Regions from separate parts of the Paenibacillus sp. 1182 genome, predicted to be linked through region 1. Evidence: riboswitches for the same ligand, from Rfam matches in the RefSeq annotation. Region 1 holds a riboswitch; each other region holds the start of a gene.

Region 1 (4,333 bases):
TTCCGGTGGCGATGAACAATGTAGCAGGGGGCCAGGGCAGTTCGGACTTTGGACAGCCACGCAATTTGCTGCTGGCGTTAGTTACACTACTGGTTATCCTGCTTGTGAATCGGTTGGCAAAAGGCTTTTTGCGCTCGATTTCCGTGCTTATTGGTCTGTTCGCGGGTACGGTGGTTGCTTATGGAATGGGAATGGTGCATTTTGCCCCCGTGGCGGAGGCCTCATGGGTGAGTGTCGCGCAGCCGTTTTATTTTGGTAAGCCAGAGTTTAGCATGATGGCAGTTTGTACGATGATTATCGTCAATATTGTCAGCATGGTCGAGTCTACGGGTGTTTATCTGGCAGTAGGCAAGGCGATTGATCAAAAGGTAGAGCAAAAGCAGATCGTCAATGGACTTCGTTCGGAAGGACTTGCGATTATGCTTGGGGGTATTTTTAACGCGTTTCCTTATACAGCCTTCTCGCAAAATGTGGGTCTGATCTCGCTCACACGCGTCAAATCGCGGAACGTTATTTTTGCTGCGGGCGGTATCATGGTTGTTCTCGGTTTGCTGCCTAAGCTGGCTGCTTTAACGACAGTGATTCCTAACGCTGTGCTGGGCGGGGCGATGATCGTCATGTTTGGCTCGGTCGCTGCATCAGGCATGTCTATTTTGTCAGAAGTGGATCTGCGAAAGGAAAGCAATCTGCTGATCGCAGCATGCAGTATTGCTGTGGGCCTAGGTTCTGCCGTTCTGCCACAAATGTTCGACCAGCTGCCGAGCTTTGCCAAAATGTTGTTGCAAAATGGTATTGTTTCGGGCTCGATTACAGCGATTGTCTTGAACATCGTTTTGACGAGAAAACAAGGGGAATCGGTCAAAAGCGTGACGGTTCAGGAGGTTCCACAGAAGGTTTGATGATTAGAAATAAATAAAGATAGCCGGAGAGAGGACGTATGCCTCTTTTCCGGCTGTTTGGCATGGGGTTATCCAGATAGTAGATCCCCTTGCTGTCTGGGGATATATAGATAAACTGCGGAATGAAATGGGTAGCTCTAATTTGGTGCGTTTCCCAGTTTACTTACTAGAAGAATTTGCTAGAGTAGCGGGCGATATCATGGTATAATTTACCTTATGGATTTTGAATAGTGGTGGATGTTTTCGGACCACGGTGCAGCTTCCCGAAAGGGGGTGAAGCCGATGGTCAACCTTGTGTCGTGCTACGATGTGTTGCGTTGGATGGTTACGTTACTAAGCCTGGCGTTTAGTATTCGTAAACTTTATCGCTGGCTACGTCGAAAATTTCGGAACAAGCGAAAACCCACCGCGTAATTAGGTTGGCCCCTAACGGTGGGTTTCGTTTGCATTGACATTTAGTTATGCAGCGCACCGTGGTGGTGATCCACAGCCTTTCAAGTCCTAAGAGTCTTTGCCGTTGGCGCGGCGAAGACTCTTTTTAGTATACGGACACGGTGGTTTACTCTATACCTAATTTTAACACTTCAATTGCGTGCACGCAATTGGAGGTTATGTCTTGTTTCTACCTTATCGTTCAAATTTAAATTATTGTGCAGCCTTTATTGACAAGCCTGTGACAACAAAATAAGATCGTAATGAAAAGAAATAAAGGAAGAAAACAGGTGTGAGCCGGACAACTCTATGTATGGGGTTTCGTAGAGACGATGTACATAGTTGTTGAGCATGTTCACTTAAAAGGGAAGTTCGGTTGATTCCGACACGGGCCCGCCACTGTATACAGGCATCAGCAGGATACTGCTGGAGCTTTCAGAACAGCCACTGGAATTGTGAAGAACCGGGAAGGCCTGAAAGATACGCCTGGAGTCAGGAGACCTGCCTGTTTTGACATCACTGTCAGACCCACGGGATGCTGGGGAGGTGGTTAGGCGTGCTGCATACGGAATGTCTGAAACCGATCTGATCCCTTCTATGTTTTTGGAGTTGGCTTCGAGGTGAGTTCTGACATTTTATATTGAAGGCATTTCTGACTGCTAATTAAGTGGTCTGGAATGCTTTTTTCGCGTTTTGCGTTAGGTTTATGCGATTTTACAAGATAGAGGGGGATTCATCGAATGATAAGCAATCGTAGCAGGCGTTCATGGTTGATATGTACAGGGGTGATGCTGCTGCTGGCAGTTATGGCTCTTTCGGGATGTGCCAGCAATAGGACGTCGGATAGCTCCGGCAAGGGTGAAAACGCGTCAGCACAACAAACAGCGACAGATAAAAAGCTGGTAATGGCGTATACATGGAAACCGTCAGGCGTTGACCCGCATGGAGATAATAGCTGGGATGTGATGCGATCCGGTGCAGGTGAGACACTGGTACGTTTGAATGAAAAGCTGGAGCCTGTGGCTTGGCTGGCAAAGGAGTGGAAGCAGGATAGCCCTACAGTTTGGACGTTCAGCTTGCAGGATAAAGTCACTTTTCATAATGGAAAAAGTATGGATGCAGCAAGTGTAAAAGCGTCTTTGTTACGCTCTATTGAGAAAAGCCATCTGGCGAAGGATTTACTGAATGTGAAGTCCATTGATGTAAGCGGCCCGCTGGCCTTGAAGATCACGACAAACCAGCCGAATGCGGCGTTGGTGTCTAATCTAGCTGATCCATCGACGATTGTACTGGATGTGGCATCGATGAAAGATGAACAGAGTTACCCAGCGATGACAGGCGCCTTTAAAGTCAAAGCATTCAACAAGGACCAATCGTTGGTCGTAGAGCGTTATGACGGATACTGGGGCGAGAAGGCACGATTGGCTGAAGCGACGATGAAGTTCATTACGGACGGGAATTCGCGCCTGATGGCACTGCAATCCGGTGAGGTGGACGTAGCGACGGATATTCCGGTTGATAACGCAGAGGTACTGAAAAAGAACGACAGGCTACAAGTGCTGTCGGCTCCGTCCTTGCGCACCCATATGATCGTGTACAATATGGAATCGCCAGTATTCAAGGATGCGGCGAACCGTAAGGTGGTGGACAGCCTGATTCCACGCGTATCGATTGTGAGCGCCGTCATGAGGGGCTTCGGTACGGAGGCAAGCAGCCCGTTCCCGAGCATTCTTCCCTTCGGTAAAGTTGAGCGTAAAGCGCTGGACGGAACGGCAGAGCAACTGTTGACGAAGGATGGCTGGCAGAAGGACGCCCAAGGGACATGGACTAAGCAAGGCAAGCCGTTCGAGGTTACGCTGCTGACTTTCCCTCAGCGTCCGGAGCTCTCTGTGATGGCTGAGGTCATCCAAAGCCAATTGCTGAAAGAGGGAATCCAGGTCAAGATTCGCAAGGTGGAAAATATTGACGAGGCGTTGACCAAAAACGATTGGGATTTTGCTATGTACAGTATGCTTACTGCTCATACAGGAGAGCCGCAATATTTTATGGACATGTTTTATTCTTCGAAAAGCGAAGCCAATGTAAGCCGTTATAGTTCCAAACCGCTAGAGAGTATTCTTAACAGCTTGAAGCTGGCGAAGGATACAGCGCAGCGTAATGCTGTGACACTACAAGCGCTGGATATCATCAATACGGATTTGCCACAGTCGTTCATTGTGCATCCTGATAATGTGTTTGGTGTGAAAAAAGGGGTGGAGGGTTTTACACCCCATCCGATCGAGTATTACTACATTACAGCGCAATCCGATATTGCGGAATAACGAGCTGCGTATCCTATGATTCGTTTTATACTGGAACGTGTGGCGCAGCTACTCATTATTGTATTCGTTGTATCCACGCTGACTTTTGTACTGATGCGGCTGGCCCCTGGAGACCCTGCTACCATTTTGCTCACCGCGCATAATATCCCTGCCTCTGAGGAGGCGTTGACGACGCTACGAAAGGAACTGGGCTTAAACGAACCGCTTCATATTCAATATGTGAACTGGCTGCGGGATGTGTTCACAGGGCATTGGGGCACTTCGTATGTATCCAAGGAGTCGGTGCTAGCCGAACTGTGGAACAGACTTCCTGCTACTGTGGAGCTAGCTGCTGCGGGCTTCGCCGTCATGACGGTGCTTACGCTGGGGCTGGGGCTGGCTGCCTCGCTAAAAATCAGCGGTCCACTGGATCGTCTGGGCAGGCTGTTCGCCCTGCTGGGATCGTCGATCCCCTCTTTTTGGTTTGGTTTTCTGTTGATCTATCTATTCTCCGTTCGCTTGGGCTGGCTCCCATCCATGGGAAGGGAGGGCTGGACACATCTAGTGCTCCCAGCGCTGACTCTTGGCGCAGGTTTGGGAGCTGTGCAAGCACGCGTACTGCGCGCTCAAATGCTGGAGCTGGGTGACCGGAATTTTGTGAAAGCAGCGAAGGCTCGAGGCTTTTCACGTTTGCATATCCTG
Region 2 (4,333 bases), on a different contig from region 1:
TCATGGAGCAGGTAGATGTTTTGTTCCTCGGGCAGCCGAATAATCCAAACGGTGTGCAGTATGGTGAGCAAGAGCTGTGCGAGCTGGCAGAGGCGGCTGGCACAACGGGGACCGTGCTGGTGGTGGATGAAGCATTCATTGATTTTATTCCGCTGGAACGGCGAATCTCACTGCTGCCTGTGCTGGATCGCTATCCTCATGTGATTTTGATCCGGTCAATGACCAAATTTTATGCCATTCCTGGCCTACGATTGGGTTATGCGATTGCTCATCCGGACTATATCCGGCGAATGACGGCCAAACAGGTGACCTGGAGTGTGAATGGATTGGCGTTGCTGGCTGGCGAGGCGTGTTTGAGAAGTGGGCAAGCATATGAGCACCAAACACAGGAGCTGATTGCTGCGGAGCGCAACCGTCTGTTAACCGCCTTGGCGGAATGGGGCTGCGGTGTCGTTCCCGGTGAAGCCAATTACGTGCTGGCAAGGGCGCCGGGTACGTGGAGTGCATCGGCTATTCAGCAGGCGCTTGGACAACGCGGAGTTCTTATACGTAGCTGTGCTATGTATCCGGGACTGACGACGAGCCATTTTCGGATTGCGGTCAAGGATGCAGAAGCCAACGACAGGCTGCTATCTGTATTGGGTGAAGTGCTGGAGGAGGAACAGCGGCGTGACAGTTAGCTTGATTATCCTGGCAGCCTACCTTTTGGACAGGATGATCGGTGATCCGAGGTGGTTGCCGCATCCAGTCATCGGTATGGGACATGCCATTTCGGCATTGGAAAAATTGATTCGCCGCCAGGTCCGAAGTGACCGGGGGCTGAAACGTGCGGGTATACTGCTTCCACTCATTGTGGCGGGAGGCTCCTTTGCGCTCGCCTGGGCGCTGTTGCAATTGCTTGCCTGGATTCATCCGTGGTTATCTGTCGGCGCAGAAATAGTGCTGATTGCGACCACGATTGCTTCCAAAGGACTAAAGGATGCAGGAATGGCAGTCTACCGAGCGTTGCAGGCGGATGACCTGGCTGCGGCACGGCGGGAGCTGGGCATGATAGTCGGGCGGGATACGCAGCAACTTGATGAGCCTGAGATTGTACGCGGTACGGTTGAAACGGTCGCTGAAAATATCGTGGACGCGATTATTTCCCCGCTTTTTTATGCCTTGATCGGGGGAGCACCCTTGGCGCTGGCTTATCGTGCTGTGAATACGCTCGATTCCATGGTTGGCTACAAAAATGAAAAGTATCTGCATTTAGGCTGGGCTTCAGCACGTCTAGATGATGTGGCTAACTACATTCCAGCACGCCTGACAGCGGCAATGCTTGTGATAGCGGCGTGGATGTACAAACGAGATGCTGCAAGAAGCTGGCGCACAGTCAAGCGAGACGCTCGTCTGCACCCAAGTCCGAACAGTGGCTTCCCGGAATCGGCTGTTGCTGGTGCATTGGGGATTCGTCTTGGAGGATATAATGTGTATCATGGCGTGCGCTCCTTTCGTGCATACATGGGGGATTGGATACGACCGCTAGAGTCGAAAGATATACGGCATACGATCCAGCTGATGTTCGCCGTGTCCAGTATGTTTGTAGGATTGTGTTTGTTAGGAGCCGCAGGTTGTTTTGCCTTGGGATGGGTGCGGTGAGGGTGAGGAGTGACACACTGAATAATGATCGAGCAGGAAGTGACATTTCTTGAAACAAGATATAGCAGCAAAAAGGACAGTAGAATACGCACAAAGACCGAACTCACAGGAGGATAAGGTGCCGTATGATGCTAAAGAAGATCTGCATTGGGATATGGAGCTCGTGTTAGTTCGTCACGGCACAACCTTATGGAACAAGGAACGTCGATATCTGGGACACTCCGACTTAGGTTTGCTACCGGGGGCAGAGCAGGAATTAAAGCCTTTGCAGGAAAAATTGCAAGGTCAGTCCTTTGCTCGAATCTATTGCAGCGACTTAATGCGATGTCGCCAGACCTTGCAGATCATTGTGCCGGAATCAGAGTTGACGTCTGGGCGTTCCCTATCTACTATGCCTCCTATGATGGAACCATGTCTGCGAGAGCTTCATTTTGGCGAGTGGGATGGAAAAACGTATGACATGCTCAAGGATGTGTCGTTGTATCGGGCTTGGATTGATGAGCCGCAACGGATCACCCCACCTGGTGGAGAGTCTTGGACAGATTTTGTAAATCGTCTGCGCAAATTTCTTGACTCTCTGTATGAATGGCGTGTTGCTATGGAAGTTCAACCCATGGATTTGACTGCTACGTCGCCCTCTGTTTTGGTCGTTACGCATGGTGGCGTAATTCGTCAGCTAGCTTGCATGCTGATACCGGGCCATGATTTTTGGAGTCTGAATCCGAAGCCGGGAGAAGCATTAAGGATTCAATTGAGGCTGGCAGGACCGCACAATTACATAGCGGAAATGCTTCCTCATTAGGTTAGACACCAGCGGATAAAGAGGCTGTTTGGGTTGTAAGCCGCCTCATTTTAACCTATAATCATCAAGTAAAAGAACGGCTTGACTACCACTACATCAAATATCCAGCAGACGAGGTCGGCGCAGCGTGATGAAACTATGGTTTCCCTCCCTGCGCTGTTAAAAGGGAAGTCGGTGTGAATCCGGCGCGGTCCCGCCACTGTAAATGGAAACATGCCCGTTAGTCCTCTTTATATGTTACTAAGCATATGAAAGAATTTCAGGACATGTATTTTACCATAAGTCAGGATACCTGCCCGTCCGCCTGTCACCATAATCCTTCGAGGAAAGGATGACGTGTTCGCAGTGACTGTCCATGCGGAAAGAAGCTGCCGCCTGCGCACGATCTGCGCTAACGTGACCCCTGTGTCCTGATATGAGGATGCGGGGGTTTTTGATAGGAAAAGAAGGCTAGATTTAGAAGATATCTGATGATGTTCAAGTAACGCTCTTAACGATTTATTTATGAAGGGGTGCAAATCATGGCAGGAAAAAAAATAAAGGTGTGGACAACAGGTCTATTGGCTCTGATTTTGGCAGTTGTGCTGAGTGCATGTGGCGCTAATGGAAAAAATGCAGAAAATAAAGAGGGTCAGGCTTCTTCACAGCAGCCGGGACAGGCAGTAAACGCACAAGAGCCTCCGGGCAAAACGGTTTACCCGCTCACAGTTAAAGATGCAACAGGACAGGAATTTACATTCAAAAAAGCGCCGGATAAAATCGTTTCCGTCTCCCCGGCAGAAACCGAGGCGTTGTTCGCCATTGGGCTGGATAAGGAAATTGTCGGCGTCTCCGACTACTCTGATTACCCGGAAGCAGCTACGAAAAAGCCTAAAGTGGGCGGTATTATGAAACCGAACGAAGAGGCGATCATTGCTGCGAACCCGGAAGTCGTTTTTGCAGGGATATCACTTAGTGAACAGGCTACGACCAAGCTGCGCGACATGGGAATTATGATTTTTAAAACGGAACCGAAGACAGTGGAAGATGTCATGGCTAACATCGAATTGTATGGGAAAATCACCGATCATCAGAGAGAAGCAAGAGCGGTGACTGACAAGATGAGAGCAGATGTAGCAGAAGTAAAAGAAGGAATTAAAAATATCGGTAAAGGGCAGAAGCTGCGGGTATACGTCGAGTTTTCACCAGGCTGGACAGTGGGTAAAGGCGAGTTTATGGACGAGCTGATTACGTTGGCGGGCGGCGAAAATGTAGGTGCCACGCAGAAGGGGTGGTACCAAATCAGTGAGGAAAATATTATTGCTGCGAACCCTGACGTGATTTTGTACAGCAAAAGTGTCAAGGACGACAAAACGGGCCAGACGCTCGGTGATATCATTAAAGCTCGCAGTGGATGGGATCAAATATCGGCTGTTCGCCACAACCGGGTGTTTGCCGTGGATGATAATTTGATCAGTCGTCCGGGTCCACGCGTAACGGAAGGTCTCAAGGAAGTGGCCAAGGGCGTGTATCCTGAAATTTTCAAATGAACCGTAAACTGATCGGCTTTGGAGGGACAGGTCTTGTCCTGCTGTTGCTGACGCTGCTGCTCTGTCTTGGCATCGGCTCGGCCAAGCTTCCGGTCAGCCAAATCACGGGCATTCTGGTTAACCACCTACCGTGGTTAGGCGATACGTTTACACCGGATTGGAATACATCCTCAGAGCAGATTATTTTGAAGGTCAGATTGCCACGAGTGTTACTGGGAATGTTGGTAGGAGCAGCGCTGGCGCTGGCGGGAGCCGGATTTCAGGGTGTGCTGCGTAATCCTTTGGCTGATCCGTATACACTGGGGGTATCCTCGGGGGCTTCGGTAGGAGCGGCAGTACTGATTTATTGGGGCCTTCAATT
Region 3 (4,333 bases), 260 kb from region 1:
CGCGTCGCCCCTTTCTCCACACAAGTTTGCATCCCATCAGCAATGCTGGGACGTGCCAGCTCCAAGAAACAGGTTTCCACGCACATATCCGGTACCCGATCTGCCACTGCCTGTGCAAATTCCAGCAGTTCCTGGTTCCCCTCCGGGTCCCGACTTCCATGTCCAACCAACAATATTGCATCCACTGCTGTTGTTTCCTCCTCTTTAATAGGGATAGCCTGCATGACGCCCTATTTTATATATATGCTTGTATCCCGTTCATCAGGCCTTCAGTCCATTAATCACCACAAACCGCATTCACTTCTACCGTTACTGGTGCATCTTCATGCCGGAACCCCGCAACGACACCTACACGCTTAAAAAATTTATGAAAGCGCTCATTCGGATGTCCTTTTTCCTTATATTCAGCGATGACATGCTCCACGATGTCCGTAATCTGATCACCCGGAATTCCTTCCGCTACAGGCTGAGCGGCATGAGCATTGCGGCCGAATTTTTTGCCACCGAGGAAGAGATCGTACCCACCCTTGCGATAGACGATTCCGATATCCTCTAGTACGGCTCCATAGCAGGCCATACCGCATCCGTTCAAAGCAATGCTCGTTTCCTTGGGTGCCTGTAATCCGCCAAGTACAACCTGTAAATGCTCAGCCACAGGCACCGAGTCATCCTTCTCCATATTGCAGAAGTCGCACGCCTTCACCTTAAACACATCGCCAATCGGCATGACAATGAATCGTTCATCCCGCAGCCGCCCGACCAGTTCCTCGGGGTCTGCACACGGCACGCGCAGCACGATCTGATGATCCGGCGTGTATTCCAGCTCGCCATCATCACCCGCTACCTCGGCGAGCAGCGCCATCTGGCGAGCGGTGAATTTCTTGTTTCCCACACCCGGGGAAACACCCACCTCAAACAGCGCAGGCTTGCCAAAGCCGCCTGTCGCCATCCCGGCCGCGGCCCCTGCTCCGGCCACCGCCGACGTTCCGGCGGTGCTCTTGGCGGTAGGCGCTTGCCCGCTCCAGCGAGCGTTGGCTTCGCCAGGCAGCTTGCCGCCGACAGCGAGGCGGCTTAGCGCCTCTGCCGCCAGCGATGCCGGGGCCGTGCCGGTTTGCACAGCAGTTGTTGCCTGCACAGCAGCCATCGCTTGCGGGCGTGCCTGCGTGGCAACCGCAGCGCCGCTCGCGGAGGGTCCATTCACGGCTGGAGCTGCTCCAGCCTGCGACGCATCCAGCGACCACGGCTCCGCTTCTGTGCGGAGACGCTGATGTGGCTTGAGCGCCTGCTCGGTCGCATCCAGCGTGTATTTGCGCTGATATCCGCGCGGAGTCACGATCAAGCCGTCATACACCGTCGTCGAGGAATTGCCGATGATTACAGTCGTCAGCATCCCGATGTCGTGGTTCAGCATATCTTCCAGCGTCGTTACAATAACTTGCTGACGTTCACGATAAGCACTCTTCACCAGCCCAACCGGAGTTTGCGGATCGCGGTAACGCAGCAAAATGGACTGCGTCTCCACAATCTGGCGGGTACGCCGGCCACTGCGCGGATTATATAATGCAATCACAAAATCGGCCGAAGCCGCTGCTTCTACGCGCTTCACAATCGTTTCCCATGGGGTCAGATGATCACTCAGACTAATTGTGCACGCATCATGCATCACTGGCGCCCCCAACAGTGAAGCACAGGACTGAATAGCCGAGATCCCCGGCACGACTTCTACTTCAACTCCGTCCTCGCGTCGCCAGCCTTTTTGCATCAGCACTTCGTACACCAGCCCTGCCATACCATAGACTCCCGCATCTCCACTGGAAATGACAGCTACCTTCTTGCCCATCTCTGCTTGGCGAACCGCCTCCTGCGCACGGCTCACTTCCTCTGTCATCCCTGTGCGTACAATCTCCTGTCCGTTCAACAGCGGACGGATCAAATCAACGTAGGTATTGTAGCCGATAATGACCTCACTTTCGTCCAGCGCATCCAGCGCCCGTTTTGTGATATGTTCCATATCTCCTGGTCCAAATCCAATCACCAACAATTTTCCTAATGGGCTCATCGTACTCCTCCTATTCATCCTTTTCAGGGCAGCTATCCTATCTATTTCAATGATTTATGCACATCGTGTAACTTAAAAAAACCCCATCCTGCCCGGATGGGGTTTCTATGTACGTATCTCTCATCAGACGAACAAACAGCGTAAGAAGACACGATTTGTCTTCCTCCAGCCTGCCGTTGTTTTCCATCTGTCTGTTTACGCTTCAAACGCTGCTGCACGTTCATATCCACGCAAACCTCTAGCCAACATGGAAAAAGCAACGTGTGCCTGATTTCCTGATTTCGTACACCCATCCTCTCCGCGAAGGTTAACGGTGCATACAGATCAAGGTAGGTCTCCTGGCTTGGCATCAACGGATTCTTTCGTCTTCCCCGTTTTTCACGAGTGACCAATTAAAAAAATCCTCTTCCTTACAGTGGCGGGACCGCTCGGGATTTGCACCCGATTCCCTGTTACCCTTTGCTCAACCGCAAAGGCACCTTGTCTGTCCGCTATTTGATTATGGGTCTTATCATAACCTTGCCTCAATCAGTTGTGCAAGCACGAAAAAAGCTTTATTTCAAGTTCTGTGCTTTATTTTTTAACATATGTAGCAATTCGTCCGGGTCTGCGGAGATGCTCAGTAGCGCTGGATGCTCACTCCCGGTAAACCCCTCTTGCACACTATGACGCACCATTTCTACTAACGGGTCAAAATATCCATTCACATTCAGCAGCCCAATGGGCTTGCGATGAATGCCGATTTGCGCCCAGCATAGTACCTCGAACAGCTCTTCAAAGGTTCCCAAACCACCCGGAAGGGCAATAAAAGCATCGGCCATCTCGCTCATTGCCGCTTTACGCTCATGCATGCTTGCTACCTCAATAAATTCGGTAACTCCCCGATGAATGATCTCTGCATCAAATAACAGGGTGGGCATAATGCCAGTGACCTGACCGTCACCCGCCAGCATTCCATCTGCCACCTCTCCCATTAGCCCCCTGCTAGAGCCGCCATAGATCAGACGGATATGATGGCGAGCCATGGCTTCTCCCAGTTTGCCTGCTGCCTCAACATATACCGATGAATGTCCAGGTCTGGACCCGGCAAATACGCAAATAGAATTCATTAACGTCTCAGCTCCTGTCCTAAGTAGCATCGAAACTTATTCATTATATTAGATAAACATTTTCGCTATAACAAAAATCTTTGTCGATGCATGTCCAACAAAAAAAGATAAAGACCTCGTAGGCCCTTATCTTTATTTTACTCTGTATCCCGAAATATAAGTTCATTTTTTAGCATCTGCATTTATAATTTTGATCTCATTTCAATGACCATTCATGATCTTCAGACCACAGCCATGCACCGAATCGTTATGTTCAAAATATTTGCCCAGCTCCACCATCATCGCGCCCATGCGCTCTTCGGTTGGAAACACGACTCGATCAATCCCTTCTTCCACAATGGACTGTGCAGTCACCTTCCCTACGGATACAGCAATCACATCCTCACGAAAAGCTTCCAGTAAATCCTCAATTCGATTTTGCTCTCTGGCATATTGGGCCAAAAATCGAATTTGCGGACCACTCGTGAATGTAACGGCATCAACATTACGATGGATAACATCCTCCAGTAACGCCTGCAATTTTGCTTCCTCGGGTGGGATATGCTTATAAGGAAGTACCTGGCGGGTCACTGCCCCCTGCTCGTCCAGCCATTTTACCAACCGTGGGGCTGGATCGCCATGCAGCTGCAACAGCACTTCCTTCCCCTTCAGATCGTATGGGGCGAAAGCTCCTGTCAATCCGATCAAACTTCCGTCCTCGTCTCGTACTGTTGGCGTAAAGCCACGCTTTTTGAGTCCATTGACCGTCTTGTAGCCCCGCGCTGCAATGTTGGAGGATTGCAGCAACTCTATAATCTGCTCAGCCACGCCCATATCCTCTGCCATATCGAACAGGGCATCCAGCCCCATGCCTGTCGTGAAGATGTACCAGTCCGGAGGGTTCTTTACCCACGATACAACAGCGTTGCGCAGCTCGATATCATCTAGAAAAACAGTGCCCTGGGCCGGACGATGTACTGGCTCCCCTCCCATCTTCACAACTAGCAGCGCCATTTCGTCTGCTTTACGGGGACCAGCAAGAGCGACTCTCTTACCTGCCATGCGTTGTGCCATTCTGTTTCCTCCCTAGTAGAAGTCGTATTTCTTTCTACCAAGTATACAATCAGAGGGGTAAAAGACAAATAAGAATTACTTTTTCGATGAATACAGGAATCTTATAAGTGGG
Region 4 (4,333 bases), 240 kb from region 1:
GTTACTCAATCGCTGCTGGAGGCCACGATTCGCGGCTTGGGTAGCGGGGAAACTCCTATTTTTCCACAGCATATTTTCCAATGCAAAGAGGGAATCAATCAGGCAGAAGGCGACGTCAATTATGATTTGTTCTTACGGGCGGTAGAATGCTCTAGCAGACGGATGTATCCCAATTTTGTGAATGTGGATGCCACCTTCAACCTGCCTTTTTACCGTGCTGATGACCCGGATACCATTATAGCGACAATGGGTTGCCGTACCCGCACCATTTCTGACCGTTTCGGTAGAAATCGGCAGAGTGGTAAGGGAAATCTCTCTTTCAATACCATTAATCTGGTGCGGCTTGGCATTGAGTATGGTATTTGCACAGGCAAACGCCTGACACCTGACCGTGATCGCTTTGATGCGAGACTAGAAGAAGTTATGCGCATTGCGGTGGATGGCCTAATCCATCGCTATCAAATCCAGACCAGCCAGCCGGCCAAAGCCTCGGACTTTATGATGCGCGAAGGGGTATGGGAAGGTGGAGAACAACTAGAGCCAGATGATAAGGTGGGAAGCATACTAAAACACGGTACGCTTTCGATCGGATTCATCGGACTGGCTGAGTGCATGAAGGCACTATACGGAAAACACCACGGGGAGGATGATTTCGTATACCGCGAGGCACAGCGAATCATCACTTCTATGCGCGTGTATTGCGATCGAATGAGTGAATATCACAATCTAAATATTACATTATTTGCTACGCCTGCCGAAGGTCTGTCGGGCAAGTTCACCTTGCTGGATCAACGTGATTTCGGGATTATTCCTGAGGTAAATGATCGAGAATATTACACGAATTCTTTTCATATTCCCGTGTATTACACGCTCCCGGCTGCTCGTAAAATCAGCTTGGAAGCTCCGTTCCATAACCTATGCAACGCTGGTGCGATATCATACATTGAGCTGGACGGTAATGCGCGGAATAACCCGGATGCGTTTCTTAAAATTGTTCAATACGCGCTGCATCAGAATATCGGCTACTTTTCCATCAACCATCCGGTGGATCGTTGTACGGAATGCGGTTATGAAGGGATTATCGGGACAAGCTGCCCCCAATGTGGCACAGATGAGGAGCACACACACTTTCAGCGCTTACGTCGGGTAACCGGATATCTGACAGGAGATTATACCGTTCGATTTAATGCTGCAAAACAGGCAGAAGTTCGAGACCGGGTGAAACATAAGTGAATTTATGTGGCTACATTCCGGAATCTCTGAATGAAGGATACGGCCTGCGTACCGTCGTGTTCATTAGCGGTTGCCGTCATGCCTGTCCCGGATGCTTTAATCCAGCGTCGTGGAGCTTCCGTGCAGGTGAGCCATTCACCCCCCAACGACAACAGGAGGTCATTCGTGACATCATGGAAAATCCGTTGTTGGACGGACTGACTCTCTGCGGGGGAGACCCGTTTTTCTCAGCAGCAGAATGCTCGCAATTTGTGCGTGACTTCCGTGCGGCCTGTCCCGACCGAACTGTGTGGGCTTACACTGGCTTTGTCTATGAAGATCTACTCACAGATCAGGAGCGACAAAAGCTAGCACTTTTGTGCGATGTGATTGTGGATGGTCGCTTTGTAGAACAGCAAAAGGACCTGACCCTTCCCTTCCGGGGCAGTCGCAACCAGCGTCTGGTAGATGTAAAAGCCAGCATTCAGGCAGGTTACACCGTTTCATTGACTTAAGGCGAAGGTTACTCGGCAAATGCTATATCTAATCTAGGACAAGTCTCCATCATGGATGAGGCTTGTCTTTTTTTGCATATCCCTAACAGATTCCATTGCAGTTTCTATTGCGCATCCTGCAAGTTTCACTTATGATGGTGAACAAGTATACGAGTGCATAATTATTCGTCATACCTTAACCGCATAGCTTGGAGATAGGTGTCTGTTCTATTCAGATCAGGCTTAAAAGGGAAGCCGGTGCAAATCCGGCACGGTCCCGCCACTGTAAACGGGGAACTTTCAGCTGTTCATACAACCACTGGTCCACAGACCGGGAAGGGATGCTGAGAGTCATGATCCGTAAGTCAGGAGACCTGCCTATTTTAACAACATCGCAAGTACCTACGGAAGATAGGGAGGTGTTAAGAGCAGTCGCCGTATTTTTGATTTTTTAATCACGGAGGCATTCTTTCCCCTACTTATTTTTAACTCTGGGGGGAAGAATGCCTTTTTTGGTACGTAAAAATAAAACAGCCACCCACTAGGAGGAAAAGTACATGTCCGTCATTGAATGGCCTGAATTGTCCGGCTTAATTAGCAGTAATCTAGGATATCCGCGTATCGGCGAAAACCGGGAATGGAAGAAAGCACTGGAACGCTTCTGGAACGGCAGTATTAGCGAAAGCGAACTGCAAACGGAAATGAAAAGATTACGGTTGGAGCATCTGAGCAAGCAGCGTGACAAGGGGATTGATCGCATTCCTGTCGGAGACTTCTCCTATTATGATCACATGCTGGATACATCTGTGATGTTTGGTCTCGTACCCGAACGGTTCAACCATCGTCCCGCAGGTCCGATTCCTCTGTCCGTGTATTTCGGGATCGCTCGTGGACAGAAGGGAGCAACCGCCAGTGAAATGACCAAATGGATGAACACCAATTATCACTACATCGTTCCTGAATTGGCAAACGCAGTCCCGGTGTTCACTGAAAATAAACCTTTACGGGCTTATCGTGAAGCAAAACAAGAGCTAGGCATTGATGGGAAACCGGTCCTCATCGGCCCCTATTCATTCGTTACCCTTTCCAAAGGCTATGATCGCAAGGAGCTTGCTTCTATTATAAGAACCTTCCTGCCTTTATACACCCGTGTCCTGTCTGAACTAGCAGCAGAAGGTGTTCAGTGGGTCCAAATCGATGAACCTGTCCTGACCACCTCATTCCCAGTAGAGGATCTGGACATTATTCAGGAAGTCTATGAAGCTTTGGCCCAAGCTGCGCCCTCTTTAAATATAATGCTGCAAACTTACTTTGGCAGCCTGGACCATTATGAGCGTCTGTCCGCACTTCCGGTACAGGGACTGGGTCTTGATTTTGTGTATGATGATGGCGAAAATCTCCAGCATATATTGCAGTATGGTTTCCCTAAAGGAAAAACGCTGGGCGCTGGGGTCATTGACGGGCGCAATATATGGCGCAGCGACCTTAACGCTGTGGCTACCCTGCTGGGTCAGTTAGCAGAACAGACCACTGCCGAGCAGCTTATCGTACAGCCATCATGCAGTCTGCTGCATGTGCCAGTCAGTCTGGAAGCAGAGCACAAGCTGGATCGAGAACTGGTGCAAGCGCTGGCTTTTGCCGATGAAAAGCTTGAGGAAATCGCCGTCCTGACGGCTGCACTTGGCAAACACGATCCATCCGCACTCACCAAGCTTGGACAAAGTGCAGATGCGGTAGCCCGTTTCAACAGCTCAGCGGCACGCGTACAAACAGCTGACGATCTGGCTGACTTGCTGGCAAAGGAGCCTCTAACACGCAGCGTTCCTTTCGCCGAGCGTCGTGAGATTCAGCAAAATAAGCTGAAGTTGCCTCCACTGCCTACGACGACCATTGGTAGCTTCCCGCAAACCGCCGAGATCCGCAAGGCCCGCCTGCACTATCGCAAAGGAGAATGGTCTGCCGAGCAATACCGGACGTTCATCCAACAGCAAATCAAGGAATGGATTGATATTCAGGAGGACATTGGCATTGACGTGCTTGTACACGGGGAATTTGAGCGGACCGATATGGTTGAATTTTTTGGCGAAAAGCTGAATGGCTTTGCTTTTACACAAAACGGATGGGTGCAGTCCTACGGCTCCCGCTGTGTCAAACCGCCGATTATATACGGAGACGTCTCCTTCGATCAGCCCATGACTGTGGAAGAAACGGCATTCGCTCAATCGTTAACTTCCAAGCCTGTTAAGGGAATGCTTACAGGCCCTGTGACCATTTTGAACTGGTCTTTTGAACGCAATGATATTCCGCGTAGCCAAGTTGCTTTACAATTGGCTCTGGCATTACGGGCAGAGGTAGAGGCACTGGAACAAGCGGGCATCAGCATGATTCAGGTCGATGAACCCGCAATTCGTGAAGGGCTTCCGCTGAAAAAAGAACAACAGCAAGCCTATCTGGATTGGGCAGTTCAAGCCTTCCTTGTGACCACGGCCACCGTTGAACCTGCGACCCAAATCCATACGCATATGTGCTATTCCGAATTTCAGCATATGATTCAGTCCATCTCCGACATGGATGCCGACGTTATATCTATTGAAACTTCGCGAAGCCACGGAGAACTGATTGTCAGC

Evidence for each region. Region 1 has a riboswitch for cobalamin ahead of JOD82_RS03265 (ABC transporter substrate-binding protein). Riboswitches for the same ligand answer to the same signal wherever they lie in the genome.
Region 2: it holds a riboswitch for cobalamin, as region 1 does, so the genes downstream of both, JOD82_RS15360 (ABC transporter substrate-binding protein) here and JOD82_RS03265 (ABC transporter substrate-binding protein) in region 1, are expected to answer to the same signal.
Region 3: it holds a riboswitch for cobalamin, as region 1 does, so the genes downstream of both, cobJ (precorrin-3B C(17)-methyltransferase) here and JOD82_RS03265 (ABC transporter substrate-binding protein) in region 1, are expected to answer to the same signal.
Region 4: it holds a riboswitch for cobalamin, as region 1 does, so the genes downstream of both, metE (5-methyltetrahydropteroyltriglutamate--homocysteine S-methyltransferase) here and JOD82_RS03265 (ABC transporter substrate-binding protein) in region 1, are expected to answer to the same signal.

Annotation. Positions count from the first base shown of each region.
Region 1 is NZ_JAFICR010000002.1:50,567-54,899, forward strand. Features, by position in the region: gene JOD82_RS03260 (nucleobase:cation symporter-2 family protein) at 1-899, shown strand, start outside; cobalamin riboswitch at 1,657-1,854, shown strand; gene JOD82_RS03265 (ABC transporter substrate-binding protein) at 2,072-3,652, shown strand; gene nikB (nickel ABC transporter permease) at 3,668-4,333, shown strand, end outside.
Region 2 is NZ_JAFICR010000007.1:65,418-69,750, reverse strand. Features, by position in the region: gene cobD (threonine-phosphate decarboxylase CobD) at 1-680, shown strand, start outside; gene cbiB (adenosylcobinamide-phosphate synthase CbiB) at 670-1,641, shown strand; gene JOD82_RS15365 (histidine phosphatase family protein) at 1,691-2,443, shown strand; cobalamin riboswitch at 2,566-2,757, shown strand; gene JOD82_RS15360 (ABC transporter substrate-binding protein) at 2,965-3,972, shown strand; gene JOD82_RS15355 (FecCD family ABC transporter permease) at 3,969-4,333, shown strand, end outside.
Region 3 is NZ_JAFICR010000002.1:314,683-319,015, reverse strand. Features, by position in the region: gene JOD82_RS04480 (sirohydrochlorin chelatase) at 1-185, opposite strand, end outside; gene cobJ (precorrin-3B C(17)-methyltransferase) at 278-2,059, opposite strand; cobalamin riboswitch at 2,371-2,556, opposite strand; gene JOD82_RS04470 (LOG family protein) at 2,614-3,168, opposite strand; gene JOD82_RS04465 (uroporphyrinogen-III synthase) at 3,370-4,221, opposite strand; gene JOD82_RS04460 (GerAB/ArcD/ProY family transporter) at 4,323-4,333, opposite strand, start outside.
Region 4 is NZ_JAFICR010000002.1:286,112-290,444, reverse strand. Features, by position in the region: gene JOD82_RS04345 (anaerobic ribonucleoside triphosphate reductase) at 1-1,233, shown strand, start outside; gene nrdG (anaerobic ribonucleoside-triphosphate reductase activating protein) at 1,230-1,727, shown strand; cobalamin riboswitch at 1,907-2,102, shown strand; gene metE (5-methyltetrahydropteroyltriglutamate--homocysteine S-methyltransferase) at 2,264-4,333, shown strand, end outside.